DNA from 4 places in the Mammaliicoccus fleurettii genome. Region 2 is predicted to be linked to each of the others. Evidence: riboswitches for the same ligand, from Rfam matches in the RefSeq annotation. Region 2 holds a riboswitch; each other region holds the start of a gene.
What was found. A riboswitch is a leader RNA that binds a small molecule or an ion and turns the genes downstream of it on or off. The one in region 2 is predicted to bind thiamine pyrophosphate.

Region 1 (5,755 bases), on a different contig from region 2:
CATTGGCCAAAATACAAAATTTAGATAAAGGTAAAGAGACGACATTGACGAACAGCGTGCTCTTTTTTAACTCTGGTAATTATGGTGCACCATTAAATGATATTGTTTTTAAGAGTGATCCACTAGCAATGTCAGCGCAAGTGATTGTGTTAACTTTACAAAATATCTTTACGTTTACATATGGTGTCTTTGCGATTCAATCTGTTCAATTAGGTAAACTTAAAGCACTCATTAATTATTTTAAGATGCCGATTATTTATGCGCTTTTACTAGCAATCATCTTAAACTACAATCATATTCCAATTCCTGAATTTATGTGGACAACAGTTAGTTATTTGTCTGACGCCATGATTGCAGTTGCTTTAATTCTATTAGGAGCTCAAATTGCGAACATTAAAATTAACTTCAGATGGTCGTCATCGTATATTTATATATTTGTTCGACTGATAGTTGGTCCAGCGATTGCACTTGTTATTATAAAATGCATGGGGTTGGATGGTATTATTGCACAAACTTTATTTATTGCTTCAGCTATGCCGACATCTGTAAATAGTTCGGTTATTGCTCAAGAATATGATAATTATCCAGAATTGGCGGCAGAACTTGTCTTTATGTCTACTTTATTCAGCTCGATTTCTGTAGTTATCGTCATTTATTTATCTCATATTATTTTTTAATGTAAATTTAAATATTCTCTAAAAGTATTTCCTGAGTAATATTCACGATAAAGTCCACGACGTTGTAACTCTGGAATAATAAATTTTACAAAGTCTTCTAAACTATATGGAAGAGTAGGGGGCATTAAATTAAAGCCGTCAGCTACGCCTAATTTAAACCAACGTTCCATTTCATCTACAATTTCAACAGGTGTCCCTATTAAAGTAAGATGCCCACCGCCAGCATTGAGATAACCTAATAATGCTCTTACTGTAGGTTGGGTGTCTTCAATAATTTCTAAAATAGTTTCATATCTGCCTACTGGACCATCGAATGATTCTACTGGAGGCAATTCCGGAACGGGTTCATCTAATGACCATTTTGTACAGTCTTGTCTTACAAAAGTGCTAAGTTGTTTTATAGCATTTTCTATTGGAAGTCGTTTATCTAATTTTTCTTTTTTAAGCAAAGCTTCTTCATGCGTTTCAGCCACATAAGTTACTAATCCAGGGAATACTTTAATGTATTTATTCGGAGTGTTACTTTGCTGAATCGCGTTGTTTAATTTGGTTCTATAGGCTTTTGCTTGTTTCAAATTCCAAGAAACAGAATAGACAGCATCAGCATGTTTGACTGCTAAAGCAATTCCTTGTTTAGAAGCGCCTGCTTGCATAGCGACAGGTTTACCTTGTGGACTGCTTGGTGTCGATAAAGGTCCATTGACTTGAAAATGCTCTCCAGAATGATTAAAAGAATGAATATGTTCGTGTTTAATCAATTGATTTGTTGTTCGCGAATGTATGAAATCTTTTTTATGCCAAGAAGTGAACAATTTATCCATTAAATCAGCAAACTCATAAGCTTGTTGATACCTTCTGTCGTGTGGTGGGAGAGCAGGCATACTATGGTTTTGTGCTTCTAAGTCGGACATAGATGTAACTAAGTTCCAACCGACGCGTCCATTAGTAGCATGATCAAGCGTTAAAAGTTGTCTAGCTGCAGTATAAGGATTTGAGAAAGAACTTGATATTGTTGAAACTAATCCAATATGTTTTGTTGCTTGAGATATAGCAGTTAAATTCACAATTGGATCTAGCCAAAATGCTGGCATTTCACTGTCTGCATTAGCAGGGAACGATTGATTATCAGCAAAAAACACTGCATCTAATAATCCTTTTTCTGAAAGCTGAGCCAATGATTGATAGTATGAAATATCTCCAATTTGCTCGATATATGAATCTTCCATAAGCCATGCAGCTTGATGATGTCCACATCCATATAATAAGACACCGATGTTTAGTTGTTCATGATTGAATTTTTTCATTCATATTCTCCTTAATTCTCGTTTGAAATGCTAGTTCATCGTTAAACCACCATCAACAGTATAGTTTTGCCCTGTTATGCCGGTTGCTTTATCTGATGCTAAAAAACTCACCATATTTGCAACATCTTGTGGAGTTGTAACTTTTTTTAGAGGCGTAGACTGGGCAATTAAATCAAACACATCAGGTGTTGTAACTGAACTTGCATCGGTCGTTTTTAGTAAGCCACCAGATACTACATTTGCAGTAATACCATATTGGCCTAATTCTGCTGCAATATTGCGTGTGAAACCGATTAATCCGGCTTTTGCAGTTGTATATTCATGATATGGCACAACGGGATTTTGGAATAGGTTTGTTCCAATACTAATAACAGCTCCATGTTTTCTTTCAATAAATTGAGGCGCCACACTTTGAACGATATTAAAAGCAGCTTTTAAAGTACCATCAATTTGTTGTTGATAATCTTCCCAAGAAAGATCGATAAAAGGTTGTTGCTTAACAGGATCAAATTTAAAGTTAACGAGTGCATTATTAACAACAACATCAATTTGTCCAAAGTGTTTTGTTCCTTCTGATATTAATTGATTAACTTCTTTACGGTTTGTAACGTCTGCTTTAATAGCAATAGCACATTCATTCCCAAGTTCAGCAACAAGATGTTCAGCGGATTCTTTACTGTTGTTGTAATTGATGATAACTTGATGACCTTCATTTACTAATGTACGTGCAATTGTTGCACCTAAACCTCTACTACTTCCTGTAACTAATACTGTTCTCGTCATTTAAATCACTCCTAATCAAAATTTAAATAAAAAAATACACAACCATCTTGTAAGAAAGTTGTGTAAAATTAGAAAGCTATTTATAAAAGGGCATATTCGTCCCTACAAATTCATTTCACCAACACTTTCCTACGCTAGTATGAACTAGTTCAGGTTCGAAGGGTTTGAGTAAATACTCATCTCAGTTTAAAACACCCCTAGTGCATTTATTTAATTATTTTCAATGTATAGTTTTTAGGTAAGTATGTCAAGTTAGTCTAAGAGATGCAAGATTCATACTGAGCGCTTCAAATTATATTTCTTTCAATATATTATATATTTTATCAGTACTATCTGCATTTATTAATTGTTCTCGTGTTTCGTCGTCCATCAGCGTACGTGATAGTCTTTGTAGTAGTTTTAAGTGTGTATCACTACTGTCATTTGGTACGGCGATTAGGAAGATGATTTTTGGTTGTGTATGATCTAAACTTTCCCAATCTACACCGTTTTTATTATTGAGTACTGCTACAACTGGTTGTTTTACGACATTTGATTTAGCGTGCGGGATGGCTACATTCATACCTATTGCAGTCGTTGATTCTGACTCACGTTTAAGTACGCCTTCTTTCAAAATTTGTTCATCTTCAATATAGTTATGATGTTTTAAGTTTTGAATAAGTTTATCTATAGCTTCATCTCTAGACATGTTACGATTTTCTATTGCTATAACATTCTTATCAAATACTTCGAACGTTTCTGTATTTTCTTCTTTCTTTTCAGTGTTTGATGTTGTTTCTTCTTTATGATCATCATCTTCAGTTCCCATGAAAGAAGATGTAAGGTTACTGTCTGAATCTGCAGTATCAGTTGTGACTAATGATTTTTCTTTTTTCTTTAAAAGTAATGTTACAAGCATTGTCACGATGCTTCCGACAATAACGGCTATAAAGAACCATAATATTTTATCTATACCACCAAGTACTGCTACGATTGGTCCACCATGAGCTACTCTGTCTCCAACGCCACCTATAGATGCTATAACGGCAGCGACCATTGCGCCAACCATATTTGCTGGAATAATTCGTAATGGATCTTGGGCTGCAAATGGGATAGCACCTTCGGTAATACCGAAAAGTCCCATTGTGAATGAAGCTTTACCCATTTCAATTTCACCTTTATTAAATTTACGTTTATTAAAGAATGTTGCTAGTCCTAATCCAATTGGTGGCGTACATACTGCTACTGCAACCATACCCATAACTGAATAGTTACCTTCAGCAATTAATGCTGATCCAAATAAGAAAGCTACTTTATTTACAGGACCACCCATATCAAATGCAATCATTGCGCCAATAATAAGGGCTAAGATGACACTATTTGCACCTTGCATACCTTTTAACCATGTTGTTAATCCTTCAAAAATGCTGGCAATTGGTGCTCCAATAACAAATATAAATATGAGTCCTACTATTATTGAAGATATAATCGGAATAATTATAATTGGCATAATAGGTGCCATCGCTTTTGGAATTTTGATGTTTTTAATCCATTTTGCTATATAACCAGCTAAGAAACCAGCAACAATACCACCTAAGAAACCTGCGCCAGCTTCACTGCCATAGAAACTTCCGTCAGCGGCAATTGCACCACCAATCATACCTGGAACTAGACCAGGTTTATCGGCAATACTGACCGCAATATAACCAGCTAGTATAGGAACCATGAAACTAAATGCTAAGCTACCAATGTTTTCTATAGATTTCCAAAATGAATCTTCTGGAATTTTCAATCCTTCTGGCGTAGCATTTCCACCTAATGTTAATGCTATAGCCATTAATAAACCACCAACTACAATGAATGGAACCATGAAGGAAACACCATTCATTAAATGTTGGTATACCATTTGTAGACCACTTTTTTGATCATCATCATCAGCTTGTTTATTACCATTTTTATCATGATGTATTTTAGCGTCTTGATCAATGATGCGTTGAATAAGTAGTTGAGGATTGTGGATACCTTCTCTTACACTTTCGTTAATTAATCGTTTCCCGTCAAAGCGTGATAAATCAACTTGTCTGTCAGCAGCAATAATGATGCCGTCTGCTTCTCTAATTTCTTTTGATGTTAGTACATTTTCTGCCCCAACACCACCTTGTGTTTCTACTTTTATATCTATGCCCATTTCTTTAGCAGCTTGCTCTAATTTTTCTTGAGCCATGTATGTATGTGCTATCCCGTTTGGACAAGATGTTATAGCTAATATTTTCATAACGTCATCTCCTTCTTAAGTTCATTGTAAACGCATTCAAAAGCTAATAAAAAAGAATAATTGCCGTTAGTAGTGGCAATTATTCTTTAAATCGTTTTATGATTTTATTTTTGAATTGTTTATCATCAAGTTTTAATAAATATTCTACGTCTTGTTCACTAAGTGCAGCTATACTATGAATGATTTTTTTCATAACTTGAGCATCTCTATCAGCGATTGCTAAAAAGAAAATCAATTTTACTTTATGTTGCTTCCAAGGTACCTCTTGCCGATGTCTAAACATCAATACATGAGATTTAAGAACACGTGTAGGATCACCATGTGGTATCGCAATATTGTTTCCTATATAAGTTGAGGAGAATTTTTCGCGTTCTAAAGCACTTTCGATATAACCATTTGTTATAGCATGTTTATCTTCCAATATAATTTGAGTTTGTTCAAAAATATCTACTGTTGTAGTTTCATTTTGTTGAATAGGTTGAGATACAAATTCAATGGGTGATAAGGCATCTTTTTTTAGGATTGGGTTTTGCTTTTGATTTAAAATGGTTTGAATTTTATTTGCATCATCTTCAGAAAATAATGGAGAAACGTGCACGACCTCAACTGAATCAGGTACGTTTGCCATATCGATTTCATGTGTCGTAACGAGTATATCAGTATTAGAAAAATGATATTGAGGAACGTCTTCAAGTTTTAGCGTATCTGTAATGTTAATTTTGTCGTTAAGTTTTTGT
Region 2 (5,755 bases):
ATTAGCACATATGAACAAGAAATTGGTAACAACCTATTAAACTATATACAACAATATGAATCACCTTCCGACAAAATAGGCATCAAAACATCTCAAGGTGTATCACTCGTTATTAAAGCTAATATTATATTTGCAGAAATATTTGATAAACAACTTAGCATTACAACAACTGAAGAAACCATCACAACTAGAATGTCACTCAATGCGTTACAGCAAACTTTACCAAGTCACAAGTTCGTGCAAATTAGTAAATCCTCCATTGTAAACATAGAACATATAACAAAAGTATCTCCATCATTTTCAGGAAACTTGTTTGGAACACTTATCAATAATAAAAAAGTAACAATATCAAGAAGATACGTTAAAAATTTAAATAAAGCATTAGGAATATAAGGAGGGAAAATTATGAATAAAATATTAAAATCTACCTTACAAGGCATTGGTATAGGAAGTAGTATCATGCTCATATTCATCGCTATATTTAACGTTACAATCGACTTTCTGGATGTCATAAGTGTTTATTTATTTGGTGCCATTTGTGGATTCTTACCAATCGTTTATGCGTTTGATAACCTACCATTACCAATTAAACTGATCATCCATTTAGGAGGAAGCGTAATAGCATTCTTTATCCTCTCAACAATAAACCATTGGGTACCACTACAACCAGAACCCTTAATTGGCGCACTTACAATATTCACACTTATCTTTCTTGTCATATGGTTCATATTCTTAATATTCAACGCTCAACAAAGTAAGAAAATTAATACAAAACTTAAAAATATGTAAGGAAACATAATACAAAACTTAAAAATATGTAAGGAAACATAATACAAAACTTAAAAATATGTAAGGAAACATAATACAAATCTAAAAATATGTATAAAAACAGGCTGAGACAAAAATTGTCTCAGCCTTCTCAGCCCTTTTTCACTCTAAAATTTCCCCAGAAAGGAAACACACAAAAATCAAAAAGTAACCTTCCTAACATTCAATTAGGATAATACTATATTAAATTAGAACTAAATTCTAATAAACGTTGTTGATCATATGAAATACTAAAAATAATTCAACCTATAATTCTTCTCAGAAATCCCTAGAGTATACCAAACTCTATGTAACCTATAAACCACCATATCCTTGAAGAAATGTACGCACTCTATTAAATTAACTGTTTATCTATATATGAGAAATTAAAAAAGAGAGTATTACTAAATCGAAGCTATTAGGAAGGAACCATTCAAATACAAAATCTATATAATCTTTTTACTACATTACAAAATCCTATTTTTCTAATACATTTACAAAATTAATAGCTAATCACATTCTTGATGATTATTTAAATACCTTGTATTATGGTAATCCTTGTCTAAATACAGGCAAATTTCGTTAATTCTACAAACACTAGCATTGAGAGAAGTTGAACTTTGCTTTAATACAAGCAAAGATTTGTTATCTACATGTTTCTTAACGGTAGCTAGAATAAATACCGAATTGAAAAACTCAGTATTATCGCTAAGAGACTCCCCATATCTCTCCTCAATACCACCTAATAAATCATTAACACTTAAATCTTCAGGAACCACATATTCTTCAGTTCTCGATACGCCACCTTTACCATCAGTGATGTATCCCTCTAAGTCACAAAGCTCTAACTTAATTACTTTATACATACATCCTCCTGTTCAAGAGTGAATTATAGGTTACACTTATATTATATATAATCCGATTTTAATGTCAACTATTTTTTATAAACTTTTTATATAATATTTTAAAGATACGTTAGATTAGACATTCTATAGATGATTTATTAGGTAACAAGTGTCTACAATTTTAAATTAATATAAGCAATTCTTTCCAACCTTTATCCTTCCCCTTACTCTCTTATCGTTTTATACTATACTCATTACATATTTTTAGGAGGTTATATTATGGCTCAACAAACGAATAGATTTAAGTGGCCGAGTTTTGTGATGGGTGCTTTGTTTTTAATTATTGGTATTGTTATTTTCAGTTTTCCGCTTGAGAATTTTTATGCTATTACGTGGTTGATTGGTTTATTCTCTGTTATTAGTGGTGTACTAGAGATTAGTTTTAGACGTGCGGGTAAGAAAATGATGGGAATACCGAATGGTTGGACGATTGTTCTTGGTGTGATTAATATTATTTTCGGTCTTGTTGTTATGTTCAATTCTGCTGAGAGTTCTGTTTTCTTAATTTATATTTTTGCGATTTGGTTTATTATTAATAATATTGTCGCTATTTTTACTGTTACGCCTATCGAGAAATCTAACAAAGGTTTTCATACTATATCTATTATTTTAAATATTGTTGGTATTTTTGCAGGTATTGTTTTATTATTCAACCCGCTTCTTGCTGCGGTATTTATTTCATTCATGATTGCTTTTATGTTTATATTGTTTGGTATATTTTATGTAATTGATGCTTTAGCTTCTTAATTTTGAATGCTATAGATACTAAAAACCCAGCATGACTTTTGTGTCTGCTGGGTTTTTAGTATGTTTATAACGACGCTATTTTAATACGCCTTTTATTCTTTGATCTGTTACGATCAGTAATACTTTTCCTTGTTTTATTTCTTCTATATATTTTTCTGCTTCTATTTCAGTTATATTAAGTATTTCTAACTTCCTTAGAAATTCATCTTCTTTATAAGAATATCCACCAATATCTTTTCTATTGTAATTGATATTTTCTAATTCTGTTTGCTCTACGATTTCTGCTGTGTGTGCTTCGTCTGATGAGAGTATATAAATGTCTTTTTGACTAATGCCTTGGTCTTTTAATGTGTTGACGTCTGTTTCTAAATCTTTTTCATTTGTATATACTTTGACTACAGGATTCATCATAATAGCCTCCATTCAATTACTCTGTTTGAGTTTTTAAATTATTATAGCGTTCTTCAGTAATATAGAAGTTACTATTTTCTATTATAAAATCAAAGATTTCTTCTTTAGTTATACCATCTGGCAATTCATATTTAATCTCAATTCTTTCTTCGTCACTTGAATCTACCTTTTTGATTTGTTCTCGTTTAACGGCTATTGCTCTTTTATTATATTTTAATTTAATATCTGCTTTCCGTTCTTCGATTAATTGTAACCTATCGATTTTGAATGCTGAGTTAATAAGTTCTTTTAATCTTTGTTCTCTTTTACGTACTGTTCTTCTTTTGTTAAAGTCTGAAATATATTTCATTCTAACTATGAGATATAAAATTACGATTATAAGTAATGCAATGATAAATAAAAGTGTACCCATCTCTCATCCCACCTTTTATGATATAAAATCATGTAGCATTTTTATTCATACGTATAAAGAGAAACTAGTTATTATTTGTTTTAATTCCCTTTATTATTTTTATTAAACTCTTGTTATTTTAATTTTCTATTTGAACATTCAGACTATTATATGTACAATGAAATTAATAATTAAATAACAGACCACTGGAAGTGCCTTATTAGAGGCTGAGACTAAAGTAGCGACTTTAGGATTCCCAGAACCTGATCCAGTTCATACTGGCGTAGGAAAGTGGCGTATCTAAAGAAGCTAATTTTTGCGCTATTTTTCTATATATGGAAAAATAGCGCTTTTTTATTTGGAGTGATTCAATTGTTTATAGCCATTTCACCGTACAAGCATTTAGTTAATGATGACTTAGATCATTATATAGAGATTTCAAATGATATTGACTTATTATTGCTTAGAGTTCCTATGAGTCGCGATTTATTATGTAACGCGATTGATTATTTGTTAACTCATGGTTTTCCTAAAGACAAAATAATGGTTCATACAGATATTTCTGTTCTTGAATTATATGACTTACACTTTATTCATTTTCGAGAAAATGACGAACAAGCTTTTTTATTTAAAGAGTCTCATCCACATATTTCAGTTAGTATGTCGACGCATTCTGTTCATAGTGTTGAACGTGCTAAACATCATCATTTAGATTTTGTATTTTTCGGACATGTCTTTGAATCATCTTCAAAAGAAGGTCTCATTCCTAAGACTGTTGATGAAATCAATATTGCAACATCGATTGATATCCCTATTTATGCTATTGGTGGTATCAATCAAGATTCACTTAAAGTACTTCCAGCAGGTTTTCAAGGAATTTGTGCAATTTCCTTTTTCAGAGATTGTAGCATTCAAGAAATAGATCATTTAAGGAAGGTGTGGCATGCATATGTATGACGTTATAATTGTCGGTTCTGGTGTAATTGGCATGTCTATTGCACGTGAGTTAATGGACAAAGCACATTTATCTATTGCAGTAATTGATCGTGATATCCCTGGTTTACATGCATCATATAAAGCAGGTGGCATGTTAGGTGCTCAAAATGAATTTGTTCAAGATACAGCTCTTTACCAACTCGCTTTACGTTCAAGAGATTATTTTAAAGCTTTAAGCCATGAATTATATAAAGAAACAAACATTAATATAGATTATCAAGAACACGGATTAATCAAAATGGCCGCTTCAGAAGAAGACGTCGAATGTTTAACAGAGCAATATCATTTTTTAAATGAGCGAGATAGATCTGTAACACCATTAAACAAAAAGGATTTAGACAATCTTTCTAAACATACAATTGAATTTAAGCATCCTGCTATATACATCCCTGATGACGGCCAGATTAATGCTTCAAAATATACAAAAGCATTATTAAAATCAATTACCAATAAAGGGATTGAACGATTATATAACACTGAAGTTAAAGCAATCAAACGTTTAAAAGATTGTTATAAAGTTCATACTTCAGATACTATTTTGCTCTCAAAAAAGGTTGTCGTAGCAGGAGGTGCATGGAGTAATAAACTATTAGAAGACTATCAAATTGAGCCGAAATTAACTGGGGTTAAAGGTGAAGTATTGTTATTAAAGAATGAACAGCTTAGTTTGAAACAAACTTTGTTTATAACGAATGGATGCTATATTGTACCTAAACGAGACAATACATTCCTAGTTGGAGCTACAAGTTATTTTGATGACTATTCAGTTGGCACTTCAGTTGAAGGAGAAAAATGGTTAATTAACCAAGCAACATCATATATACCAATATTAAAGGAAAGCAATATCATCCATAAATGGTCTGGTATTCGGCCATACACTCATAATGAATGGCCAATTATGGATGAAATAGATCATGGTCTTTTCTTAGTAACTGGACATTATAGAAATGGTATTTTACTTTCACCTATCATTGGAAAGTTACTTTCTGAATGGATTGTTAATGATCAAGCACCATCATTATTAGATGATTTTAAAGTTAAAAGGAGTGTTCAGTTATGAAATGTATGATCAATGGAGATGAATTTAATTTCGACGAAGTATTAACTTTGTCTGATTTACTCCAATCGCTAGAGTTAGATCAAGAAAGAATTATAGTTGAATGGAATGACACACTTGTAAAGAATAATCAATTTAGCAATATTCTCGTTAGAGAGTCAGATCGATTAGAACTATTAGAATTTGTCGGAGGCGGATAAAATGTTAAAAATAGGACCATATGAAATTAACTCAAGATTATTATTAGGTACAGGAAAGTTTAAAGACGAACAAACACAATCTGAAGCCATACTAGCATCTGGCACGGAAGTTCTAACCTTTGCTGTTAGACGAATGAATTTATATGATAAATCTTTACCCAATCCTTTAGCTAACGTAGACTTAGAAAAATTCATTACATTCCCTAATACAGCTGGTGCTCATACTGCCGAAGAAGCTGTG
Region 3 (5,755 bases), on a different contig from region 2:
TCATGTTTTTCTGTTCATCAGGAACATTGGCATATTTCATTGAAACAAATGCTTGTAGTGCATATATAATACCTGCAATAATTGTAATGAAAAGATCTGGTTGAGTTAAATTAAACCATAAGAAATGAGGATATTCTGTAATCCCGCCTTCTGTAGGGTATTTCAATACATAGAACAGACCCATAACAATTGGCATTTGAATGACAATTGGTAAACAACCCATATTCATTGGATTAATTCCGTGCTTTTTGTATAAAGCCATCATTTCTTGATTGGCTTCCATTTTTTCTTCTTGTGTACGAGCACGTTTAACTTTTTCTTGAATTGCTGTCATTTCAGGTTTTGCAAGTTTCATTTTTTCACGCATTAATTTTTGGTTTTTATACGTCTTCATCATAAATGGGAATAACGCAAAACGAACAATTAATGTAATAACGATAATAGCTAGACCATAGTTGTGATCCAAATTAGCACCAAGCCAATGAATAACGCTATCCATTGGTTTAACGAATGTATTATAAAAGAATCCATCCCTATTCTCAGGTTTAGAATAATCACAGCCAGCTAGCACAACCATTATACCGAATAATAATGGCCACAAAGCTTTTTTCTTCATTTTTCCACCTCTATTGATATACTCACATAAAGGTTATTCTATCATAGAATGATGACAACATAAATCAATATATTAATTTTATTAAAGAATTTTATATTGATTATGAAAACCCTTCACAGTTTGTTCAATATTTTCACTTTTTGCAATTGCTGATATAACACTTACACCATTTGCTCCTGCATCTATTAAAGGTAAGACATCTGCCTCTGTAATACCACCTATTGCAACGATTGGAATTTCATTATCGATTTTTCTAATATTTTTTATAAGGTCATATCCACCTTCTTTACCTGCATCATCTTTAGAAACTGTAGAATGTACTGGACCTGTACCGATATAATCTACTTCAGAAATATCCGATTTCTCATATTCATTGCTATTTGCGACACTTAATCCGATAATTTTCCCTTTAAACTTATCTATAAATTCTGATACATTGCGATCATCTTGACCAACGTGTATTCCGTCAGCGTTTAATTTCAAAGCTAAATCTACATCATCATTAATAATAAAAGGCACTTTATGTTTTTTACAAAGTTCAAATAAATCTTTAGCTAATGTTTCTTTTTCAATTCCCTTTTTACTATTTGTTCCTTTTTCACGAAACTGAAACATTGTGATGCCACCTATTAAAGCTTCTTCAACTACTTTATATAAATCTCTATCTGGTGTATCTTGACTGCCAGCGATAAAATATACTTTTAATTTATTTATATCAAACATTTATTTCACTACTTTCACTTTCTTATTTTCTGCTACTATTTCATCGGTTATGGCATGTAATTGATCTATCAAAGCAATTTGAAATGTCCCTGGCAAATGAGCACCTGGTTGTTGGCTAGCTATTTCGCTTGCAACATTATAAGTAGATAGTGCTTCTTCTAGATGATCAATTTTTATAGTTTTTTCGTTTGATAAAAATGCAGCTACAACACCACCTAATAAACAACCTCCACCAGTAACTTTAGTTAACATTTCACTTCCATTATTCAATGCTATGATTTTATTATCACAAGCTATAACATCCACTTTTCCAGTTAATATAATAGGTAAATTTAATTGTTGATGGGCTTTTTTAGCAATTTTAATAGCATCTAATGAAGCATCACTATCTGTTCCTTTCATCATTGTATCGTCTTCGATGAGTGCTAATATTTCTGAAGCATTACCTCTAATTACGTCAACTACTTCATCATTTAATAAAGTATTACAAAAAGTTTTTCTTAGTTGTGATGCACCAACCGCTACTGGATCTAGAATGACTGGCACACCGTTTTCATACATGATTTCTGCATATTCTTTCATATCATAAGCTTTATCTGTTGTGATTGTACCTATATTAATTAAGAACGCACCTGCAGCTTTTGAAAATTCTTGAGCTTCTTCTGGTTCTTCGCTCATTGCTGGACTAACACCTAGAGATATTAACCCATTCGCTGTAAAGTTCTTTACTACATCGTTTGTATAACACACAATTAGTGGACTGTTTTCTCTTATATTATTTAATTTACTCATAATCTAATCCCTCTATTTTTTGATATGCAAAATGATTTACTGGTCCTCTTCCCTTACCTATTTCTGGCGTATATTGAATTGCTAAAGTTATAAACCTTTTAGCTACTTCGACTGCTTGTTCTATTGAATGACCTTTTGCTAACTCAGAAGTTATAACAGCACTGAAAGTACATCCTGTGCCGTGTGTATGCTGTGTACTGAATCTTTCACTATTCCAACTTCTCATTCCATCTTTCGTAAATAAGTAATCAATCGCATCACCTTCAAGATGGCCACCTTTTATGACAACACCATTAGTCCCAATTTCATTTAAGAAAAAAGCACCAGCTTTCTTAATTTCATCTTCTGTTTGAATTTTATAACCAGTTATATCTTCCGCTTCTGGAATATTTGGCGTAACAACTGTAGCAAGTGGCAATAATATTTCTTTAAGTTTATTTTTCCCTTTGTCATCCATCAAGGCATCACCACTTTTGGCAACCATTACTGGGTCAATAACATAAGGCTTACCTGACTGTGCAATAAATGGTTTAATGACATTCATCATCTCTTGAGAAGCTATCATACCTGTTTTAATTGCATGTGGCTGCTCATCATCGAAGACACTCTTCAACTGACTTTCAATTACTTCTACGGGCAAATGATAAACATCTTGAACGCCTAAAGTATTTTGAGAAACAATACTTGTTGCTACAGCCATACCATAAACCCCTGAAGCTTGAAAAGATTTCAAATCAGCCATTATACCCGCTCCACCCGTTGGATCAGTTCCAGCTATTGTTAATGCTATATTTGGTTTTTTCATAATAAGCCACCTCAAATTTAATTTTCATATTTATAAAATCTATACTATTTGATTATTACTTAATAAAAAAAGACCTCTTTCGTTAAAAAGAAGTCAATTAAGTGTAGTATAATACGCTAATTGACCACTTCCCTACGTTGGCATTATCCAAATCAAGTGTTAAGGGACTGATAAAATCATCTCAGCCAACAGGCGCCCCTAGTAGTCATTCATCTATTCAGTTAATTAAAGATTATCAAATTGAAGAGATACGGTCAAATTAAAAAATCGCCTAGGATATTTCCTAGACGATTGGATTAATATATTAATTCACTTTTAATTAAAGTGTATGGCTTACCACCAGTTATTTTGAGAACGGAATGATAATGCAGCTTCAACAGAACCGTAACGTTGTTTCGCATAATTTAACATACCTTTTGTTTGTTGTTCAACTGAACCTGTTCCCCATGATTCTTTAGTTTGACCAAGACCTCTATATCCAGCTGGGTTAACAGCATTTGGATTACCGCTTGATTCTGGTAATACAATTGTATTCCACATAGCTTCAGTACCACCTGCAGCTAAGAATTGAGCTTTAGTTGATCCACCAGTGCTAGCTGTTGATGTTTGAGTAGTTCTTACTCTTTGAGCTGGCGCTTGGTAACTTTGTTGAGCTGGTGCTTTATATGCTTGTTGAGCTGGCGCTTTGTAAGATTGTACTGGCGCTTGGTAGCTTTGTTGTTGAGCTGGAGCTGCAACTTGTTCTTTAGTTTGTTGAACTGGCGCTTGTTGAGCTACTGGAGCTTGAGCTGGAACAGCTGATTGAGCTGGTGCTTGTAATGATAAAGTTTGTCCAACAATGATTAAGTCTGAAGATAAGTTGTTCCATGCTTTTAATTGAGATACAGTTACATCATATTTAGATGCAATTTTACCTAAAGTATCTCCTGAAACTACAGTATATTCTGTAGTTGATTCTGTAGCTGCTTTAGCTTCGTTAACTTTAATTACTTGATTAGGTAAGATTAAGTTAGATTTTAAACCGTTTTCTGCTTTAATAGCACTTACTGATGTACCATATTGTTGTGAAATACTATGTAAAGTATCACCAGATTTAACTGTATGAGTTGCTGCATCTGCTGTAGCAGTTACCCCTGTAGTAACTGCAATTGCCGCTGTTGAAACTGCTAATAATTTTTTCATGATTGAATGTTTCCTCCCGTAAGGTTTTCACTTTTTATATGATTTTTACTTTCTAAACTATACCATTATTTTTTATGTCATAGGTTACAGGTATATGAAAAAACAACACCTTATATTACAGTTAGATTACACGTATTTCTAAGTGAAATCTAGCGATATTTAAGTATAAAAGCCTTTGTTAAAGCATTTATAAAGATTGAGTAAAATTAATTATCAGACAATTTGTCATCTATATGTAATTTATTAAACAATTAATGTAACATATGTATACTTGCTGCCCTACAGCAAGACAGCAAGTTCTGGAATTTAGAATCAAGAATTATATAAAATAAACAGAAAGGATTTTTAAATTCGAAAGCATAATTGAAGCATATTTCTATGAAGATGGAACTTTTGATTTAGAAGATGTATTTTCATTATTTTCGCTTTCTTCTACTTTTTTAATGACATTTATAACGTTACTATATTGATTGTATAATTCGTCATCTATATTACTGTCACTATATTCTTTTGCAGTATTTTCTGCTCTTAACTTTTCTTTGTTTACTTTAGAAGAAAGATCTTTAGAATAACTTTCAGCACTTTCACTTATTAAGTCACTTATCTCCTCTTTAGACTGTAGAATAACTGACTTACTTGATGCAGGCATGTTTAAAAATTTAATTGTCTCGCATATTATTTCTGTTATATATTGTTTCTTATCTTCTTTAATATATGCTCGAGACTGAATTTGTCCAGTTAAAGCAACAAGTTGCCCTTTCTTAGTATATTCGTGAATATTATAAGCAAGCTTGCCGAAAGCCTTACACACAATGAAATCAACCGCAATAGTACCTTCTTTTGTTTTATAGCCACGTTCAACAGCTAAACAGAAAGTGGATATCATGATATCTCCCTTTTTGAAATACGCAGGATCTTTTGTTAAACGCCCTACTAATACAGATTTATTTAACATATGCTCACCTCCTTATACTTATAATATAATGAGATGGATATTTTTCGTCAAAGCCCATAATTATAAAAATTGAAAACTCTTTTTTCACTTTATTTATAGATTATTGTTATTTCACTTAAAAGTCCTTTATAATAGAAAGCAAAGTTAAACATTCGTAGATTTAACTATAAGGGGGATGTTTATGAAAACATTTAAAGCTGTACGCTTTCAAATTGTAAACGATGAACAAATTACGGAGTTTGAATTATTAGATGGTATTATCATTAATAAAGAAAACAGTGGAACTGGTTGGCTACTAGAAATATTAATATCAGATATCCATTATGATCAAATGAAAGATTATCACGATAATCAAACATTACTTGATACGCGAGTTGTAATTACAAGACCTTCTAATGATCCAGCATTATTTGATGCAACTATTAAATATATCGAACCTCTTGAAGAAAATATTTCAGTTGTATTTGAATGCCATATTTATACTTTAAGACAAGTCTATGCAGAAAGATTGCTAGAGCAACTTATTGACGAAGGGCTATCAGGTGATGAGCTTAAAACATCATTTAACAGATTAATGCAATCTAAGCCAAAATTAAAAGACGAAAAAAGCAATATATAAAAAAAGAAAGAACAGATATCTGTTCTTTCTTTTTTTATTATTGATCTACAATAGCAAAGCTAA
Region 4 (5,755 bases), on a different contig from region 2:
TGAATATATGATTATTATTTAAATCAATTGCATTTAATCCAAAATTAGCTTCAGTAAGTGGTCTTGCTCTGTTTGCTAAATCTACACTAGTCGTGGAATTAGCATTCTCACTTGCTGCAACAGAAAAAGCACCAGTATAACTAAACAAATTCAGCACATCTTTATCTTCGCTATAATGATCTCTTAATTTTTTTCGTACATCTTTTTGATCTAGGAAAATACCTGTCATCGGTCCATCGTCTAAATCGATATTATAATATAAATGATTTTCTTCCACTACGTATGGGAAACCAGGTGCTGTTCCGTCAACAAAATCAGATGCAGTTTCCATTCCTTTAAATCTTCTTTTTTCAAAAATAGATTTATATTCAAATACTTCTTTAATAGCAGGTAACAATCTATCTTTCAAACGATAAATACCTACAGAGTACCATTGAATCAGTAAATGTCCGTCGTAATAATCAATTGTCAATCCACCGATACCATCACCTTCAGCATTGAATATTCTATATGCATTTATACCATCAACATGATCATAATATTCTCTTTCACTTTTAGCCGTCTTAAATAGATTTACAAAAAAGTTATGATCTATCTTTTCAGTTGAATCTAAAGATAATACCCAACCGATACCTTTATTTTGTTCACCATAATAAGCTGTAGCAATAAATCTTTTACCAGAATCTACAAGCGCTACTAATTCACCTTCATCTGTACTTGGCATATCAAATACATCATCTTTTTCAACAAGAGGGAAACCTCTTAAATATTTATCTTCTTTACCTCTTTTGAGCATTAACTGTTTCATTATTTTTTGGCCATCCTTTCGAAATGTCTCACATATTATAACGTATATTACGCAAAACGCCAAAAAAACAGAGTATCCCCCTTTAGAATACTCTGTTAACCGAATTTATTAATCAAAATTTCCCCCAGAAAGTTTGATCCCCTTTTATGTAAACGCTTACTAAAATTAGTATAAAGGATAAGATTATTCCGTGCAATACATTTTCCAAAGAAATTCATTAAAAATATTTACTTTTTACATTTTTAATTTCACTATCAAGCTAAATATTTATTTTAATCTATATATATAAAATGTTATATAACTCTTGAATTGTGTGAATATAGTTGCCCTTGTTTACACTTCTCTTCAGTTTTGTCACTATAGCTGCCCTTGTTTACACTTCTCTTCAGTTTTGTCACTACAGCTGCCCTTGTTTACACTTCTCTTCAGTTTTGTCACTATAGCTATCCATATTTACACTTCTCTTCAGTTTTGTCACTACACCTATCCATATTTACTCTACTTACATGTTGTGTGAATAAAAAAGTCCTACAAAAATTATACTGATACTCTAAAACATAAAAAACCTGTCAACAAAGTTCGACTTTGTTGACAGGTTTTGACTATATTTCTCTAGAAAGATTTTTTTAGATGAATTATAAATGCTGGTGTTACAAACAATAATAGTAAAAATGAAATTGGTGTTATGAATACTGAGAACTGTGATGTTTGAATTGCTGAGACAAAGAATGTCGTTGCAATTTCAAAGAACAGTGCTGATATAACGAATAGTTTCCCAAAATTATTTTTATTTTTATAGTTTGTCGTGTAATTAAAGTATGCATATAAAATGATAAGCAACAACATTATAAATAATGTTAACCATTCAAACACATATTGAGTTTGTGATAATTTCCATTCTCCTGATAAGAATAAGCCATTACGATTGTTAAACTCAATAAAAGTAAATAAGAATAAAATTGCTGTACAAATCCATTCTATATAACTTTTCTTTAACCATTTAGGTCTTCTCATCCATTTCGGAATATCATCATCTTCAATTTTTATAATTTCTTTCCATTTTTCACTACGTTTTTTTCTTTTAGCAATTGCTTCTTCAGAGTTAAACTTTTCTAAAGTTGTTTGCTTCAGGCTTTGTGATTTTTCATAAAAACTTTCAGATATGCTAAATATTTTACTTGTTAATAAATTATTATTTGCTCTTGAGTGTTTTTCATCATTAACCATTTCAATATCTTTATCACTTACTGGTAAAGATCTTCTTAAATATAAACTAATCCATACGGACATTTGACTAAAGCACCATAATAATACAAAGAATAAATTAACGCTCATTACATCGATAGGCTTTACATTTTCCGCATCAATGTTATGGTTCATTGCAAATTGAGAAATGAAATAACATATACCATAAGAAATGATAATCCATAAATAATGCTGTTTCCGTTTCATCGGATTAAGCTCATTTTTATAAACAACATATCCAATGTGAATACTGAATGGGATAATAAATAAGAATGATGCAAAACTATAAACTTGGAACATCGTCATCATCATGACAATCATTAATATTATCGTCAAGCCGATATAAAATATAGAAATGTCATAATCATAATTCGTTGTTCTTCTTAAAGTACGTCCAATCAGTAAAATAAATATACCAAATAGTAAAATTATTATTGCTGCTATTACAGGAAAACCACCAATATAATGGTGCAATATTCTAACCAACTCATCAAAAAAAGCTACAAAAAAGTCCCAAATATTTCTTATATGGATATCATTTGATTCCTTGATATTATAATCTTTAATACGTGGTGCATTAAATAATATAAGTAATCCGGTAATTAAAATGAATATTCCTATAATACGACTAAAATGAACTTCCCAGCTTTTTTTCTTTATAGACATGTTCTTCACCTCATTGAACATTATAATTGTTTCATTTTCAAATGTCTTTAATTAAATTGAAAATCAGTCCCAAGTAGTACATTAAGTTTAAAACTCATATGTTGTTGGGTATATAATAATATCATACATTTTAAAGGAGTGTTATTTATGACACATAACGATAAACATAAAGACGAAGCAGAAAAAGCTAAGAAACAAGAACAAGAAAATAAGAAAGACGATAAAAATGGACAAGACGAAACAAAAGATAATATTCAAGATACATTTGAATAAACAACTTTCGTAGTTCTAATAAATACCCTATGGAAACATTCTATCTTTTCATAGGGGGTTTTTTTGTTCATTATAGCCTATTGACAAAATGCATGATAAGACTTATCGTAGTGATAACAATTTAATAAATGCACTAGGGGTGTTTTAAACTGAGACAGACATGAGAAGGTCTGAACCCTTTGTACCTGATCTAGATGATACTAGCGTAGGAAAGTGTTCGTAAATCATATAATAATATTCATTTATAAATGATAACAATATTTTTGTGCGCTTCTATTTAGATATAGGAGTGCACATTTTTTTATAAAAAAGGAGATAATTAGCATGTCAAAGAGATTAACTTTATCTGATATTTTGGTCACAGTTTTAATTGGTGCTTTATTTGCAATCATTTATAAATTTTTATGGATTCCATATGAAATATTAAAACCTTTAGGATTACATTTAGAACAATCCGTATATGGTTTTTGGTTTATAGCAGCAATTATAGCGTATTTAATTATTCAAAAACCAGGTGTGGCTTTACTTGCAGAATTTGCTGCTGGTGCTGGCGAAACAATTGTAATGGGACAATTTGATATACCTACTTTTGTTTATGCATTACTTCAAGGTTTAGCTTGTGAAATTGTATTTTTAGTAGTTCGTTATAAATATAGAAAATTATCAGTTGCTATTGTTGCCGGAATGTTGGCAGGTATTATTACGTTACCGATTGATTGGTTTTATAATTATTTAAGTGATGTTGCATTATGGAATGTAATTTTGATGTTCACAATTAGAATTTTAAGTGGTGCTATTGTAGGCGGCGCTTTAGGATATGCAATTGTAAGAGCGCTTGATCAGACTGGCGTCACTAAACTATTTAGACCTGCATCTAAAAAAGACTATGACTTACTATAGGAGTTAACCAATTGTTATCACTAAAAAATTTAAGACTTAAATACCCAGACGATGAACGCATTATATTTAAAAATTTAGATATTCAAATTAATGATAAAGAGAAAGTACTGTTATTAGGACCAAGTGGTTCAGGAAAAAGTACATTACTAAATGTATTAAACGGCATTATACCTAGGTCATTGGATATTCCAATGAAACTTGATTCTATAACTATCGACACACTTCCAGGAGTTGTTTTTCAAGATCCTGATACACAATTTTGTATGCCTGAGATTAAAGAAGAATTAGCTTTCGTACTTGAAAATATGAATGTAGATCCAAAAGAGATGGATGGAATGATTAATGAAGCAATGAATAAAGTGAATTTAAATGCTGATGCCTCGTTAAAAATCAACCGTTTAAGTGGTGGTATGAAACAAAAATTAGCTATTGCTTCTATATTATTACAAAATTCTCAAACATTATTTCTAGATGAACCGACAGCTATGCTCGATCATCAGTCTACAACGCAACTTTGGGACTTAATAATGCAACATTGGAAAGATCAAACTGTTGTAATTGTAGAACATAAAGTTGATTATATTTGGAATTTTGTCGATAGAGTGATTGTTATGAATGAACAAGGACAAATCACACACGATAGTACTCCATCTGATATATTGGAAAATCATATAGATATTTTAAATCAGTATGGTGTATGGCATCCACTTTCTTGGAATTATGCACCTCAATTAAAAAATAAATCTTCCGCACAAGAAACTTTATTAACAATTAAAGATTTAGATATTTTAAGAAGTAACAGAAAACTTTTTACAATAGATAACTTAACTATTAATAGTGGTGAATGGATTGGGCTTACAGGACAAAACGGTTCTGGTAAGACTTCATTCTTAGAAAGTATAATGCAACTTATAAAATATAATGGACAAGTTAAATATAAGAATAAACAATTAAAAAAAGTTAAAGATGCATCTAAACATATGTACTTTGTCTATCAAAACCCAGAATTGCAGTTTATAGAAATATCTGTCTTTAATGAAATATTTATCAATTTTGCTTTTCAAGACAAAGAAACCGCAATTGAAAAAACTAATGAAATGTTAAATCTTTTAAACTTGTATCATGTTAAAGACCAACATCCTTTTGAACTATCTATTGGCCAAAAGAAACGTTTAAGTGTAGCAACAGCATTAAGTACTAATTCAGAAATTATTTTATTAGACGAACCAACATTTGGTTTGGATAGTCATAATACTTTTGAACTTATCAAGTTATTTCATGAAAGAGTTCGCAAAGGACAAACTATATTAATGATCACGCATGAAAATGAAATAATAGAAAGATATGCTACAAGAACATTAGTCATTAACAATCATCAATTAGACGTTAACGGTGGTGAATCACATGTTAACTAATTGGAAAAAATATTCTACTTTTATAGATGATGTAAATATTTTAACCAAACTTTTATTAGGTATAGTATTATTTTTCTTTGCTATATTTATTCATGATTTTGATTTCATGATTTATTTAACCCTTATAATGTTTATTTATTTAATTATAATGAGTGGTGTTAAATGGTTACCCCTTCTCATTATAATTATGATTACATTATTCTTTGGATTTACTTCTTCTTTGTTTATGATTTTTTATGGTGAAGGAGATAATACTATATTTCAGTTAGGGATCATTCATATAACAAATGAGAGTTTACTAAGAGGTTTACATGTAACAATGCGTACACTCGTCATTTCATTTTATGGGATGGTCATTCCTTTTACTTCTCAAATTATTTTCGTATTTTACAGTTTCATGCAACATTTAAAGTTAAAACCTAAAATTGCTTATGCTTTTATGGCTTCA

Region 1: linked by a shared signal. The riboswitch ahead of B2G86_RS07115 (3-oxoacyl-ACP reductase) and the one ahead of B2G86_RS11925 (thiamine phosphate synthase) in region 2 are both predicted to bind thiamine pyrophosphate.
Region 3: linked by a shared signal. The riboswitch ahead of thiD (bifunctional hydroxymethylpyrimidine kinase/phosphomethylpyrimidine kinase) and the one ahead of B2G86_RS11925 (thiamine phosphate synthase) in region 2 are both predicted to bind thiamine pyrophosphate.
Region 4: linked by a shared signal. The riboswitch ahead of B2G86_RS03625 (ECF transporter S component) and the one ahead of B2G86_RS11925 (thiamine phosphate synthase) in region 2 are both predicted to bind thiamine pyrophosphate.

What each region holds. Positions count from the first base shown of each region.
Region 1 is NZ_MWJM01000007.1:23,937-29,691, reverse strand. Features, by position in the region: gene B2G86_RS07125 (AEC family transporter) at 1-677, shown strand, start outside; gene B2G86_RS07120 (NtaA/DmoA family FMN-dependent monooxygenase) at 674-1,981, opposite strand; gene B2G86_RS07115 (3-oxoacyl-ACP reductase) at 2,012-2,764, opposite strand; TPP riboswitch at 2,874-2,973, opposite strand; partial or broken gene B2G86_RS13625 (PTS sugar transporter subunit IIA) at 3,057-3,491, opposite strand; partial or broken gene B2G86_RS07110 (PTS fructose transporter subunit IIC) at 3,635-5,018, opposite strand; gene B2G86_RS07105 (BglG family transcription antiterminator) at 5,098-5,755, opposite strand, start outside.
Region 2 is NZ_MWJM01000020.1:9,633-15,387, forward strand. Features, by position in the region: gene B2G86_RS11895 (LytTR family DNA-binding domain-containing protein) at 1-393, shown strand, start outside; gene B2G86_RS11900 (DUF3021 domain-containing protein) at 406-789, shown strand; gene B2G86_RS11905 (hypothetical protein) at 1,317-1,673, opposite strand; gene B2G86_RS11910 (HdeD family acid-resistance protein) at 1,932-2,459, shown strand; gene B2G86_RS11915 (YflT domain-containing protein) at 2,535-2,867, opposite strand; gene B2G86_RS11920 (hypothetical protein) at 2,887-3,282, opposite strand; TPP riboswitch at 3,460-3,568, shown strand; gene B2G86_RS11925 (thiamine phosphate synthase) at 3,625-4,218, shown strand; gene thiO (glycine oxidase ThiO) at 4,211-5,317, shown strand; gene thiS (sulfur carrier protein ThiS) at 5,314-5,514, shown strand; gene B2G86_RS11940 (thiazole synthase) at 5,516-5,755, shown strand, end outside.
Region 3 is NZ_MWJM01000013.1:20,239-25,993, forward strand. Features, by position in the region: gene yidC (membrane protein insertase YidC) at 1-616, opposite strand, end outside; gene thiE (thiamine phosphate synthase) at 698-1,339, opposite strand; gene thiM (hydroxyethylthiazole kinase) at 1,340-2,131, opposite strand; gene thiD (bifunctional hydroxymethylpyrimidine kinase/phosphomethylpyrimidine kinase) at 2,124-2,936, opposite strand; TPP riboswitch at 3,049-3,146, opposite strand; gene B2G86_RS13650 (aggregation-promoting factor C-terminal-like domain-containing protein) at 3,270-4,118, opposite strand; gene B2G86_RS10215 (single-stranded DNA-binding protein) at 4,495-5,073, opposite strand; gene B2G86_RS10220 (YwpF-like family protein) at 5,255-5,692, shown strand; gene fabZ (3-hydroxyacyl-ACP dehydratase FabZ) at 5,730-5,755, opposite strand, start outside.
Region 4 is NZ_MWJM01000003.1:143,354-149,108, reverse strand. Features, by position in the region: gene B2G86_RS03635 (class I SAM-dependent rRNA methyltransferase) at 1-808, opposite strand, end outside; gene auxA (lipoteichoic acid stability factor AuxA) at 1,421-2,719, opposite strand; gene B2G86_RS13555 (hypothetical protein) at 2,867-2,992, shown strand; TPP riboswitch at 3,118-3,221, shown strand; gene B2G86_RS03625 (ECF transporter S component) at 3,317-3,892, shown strand; gene B2G86_RS03620 (ABC transporter ATP-binding protein) at 3,904-5,307, shown strand; gene B2G86_RS03615 (energy-coupling factor transporter transmembrane component T family protein) at 5,297-5,755, shown strand, end outside.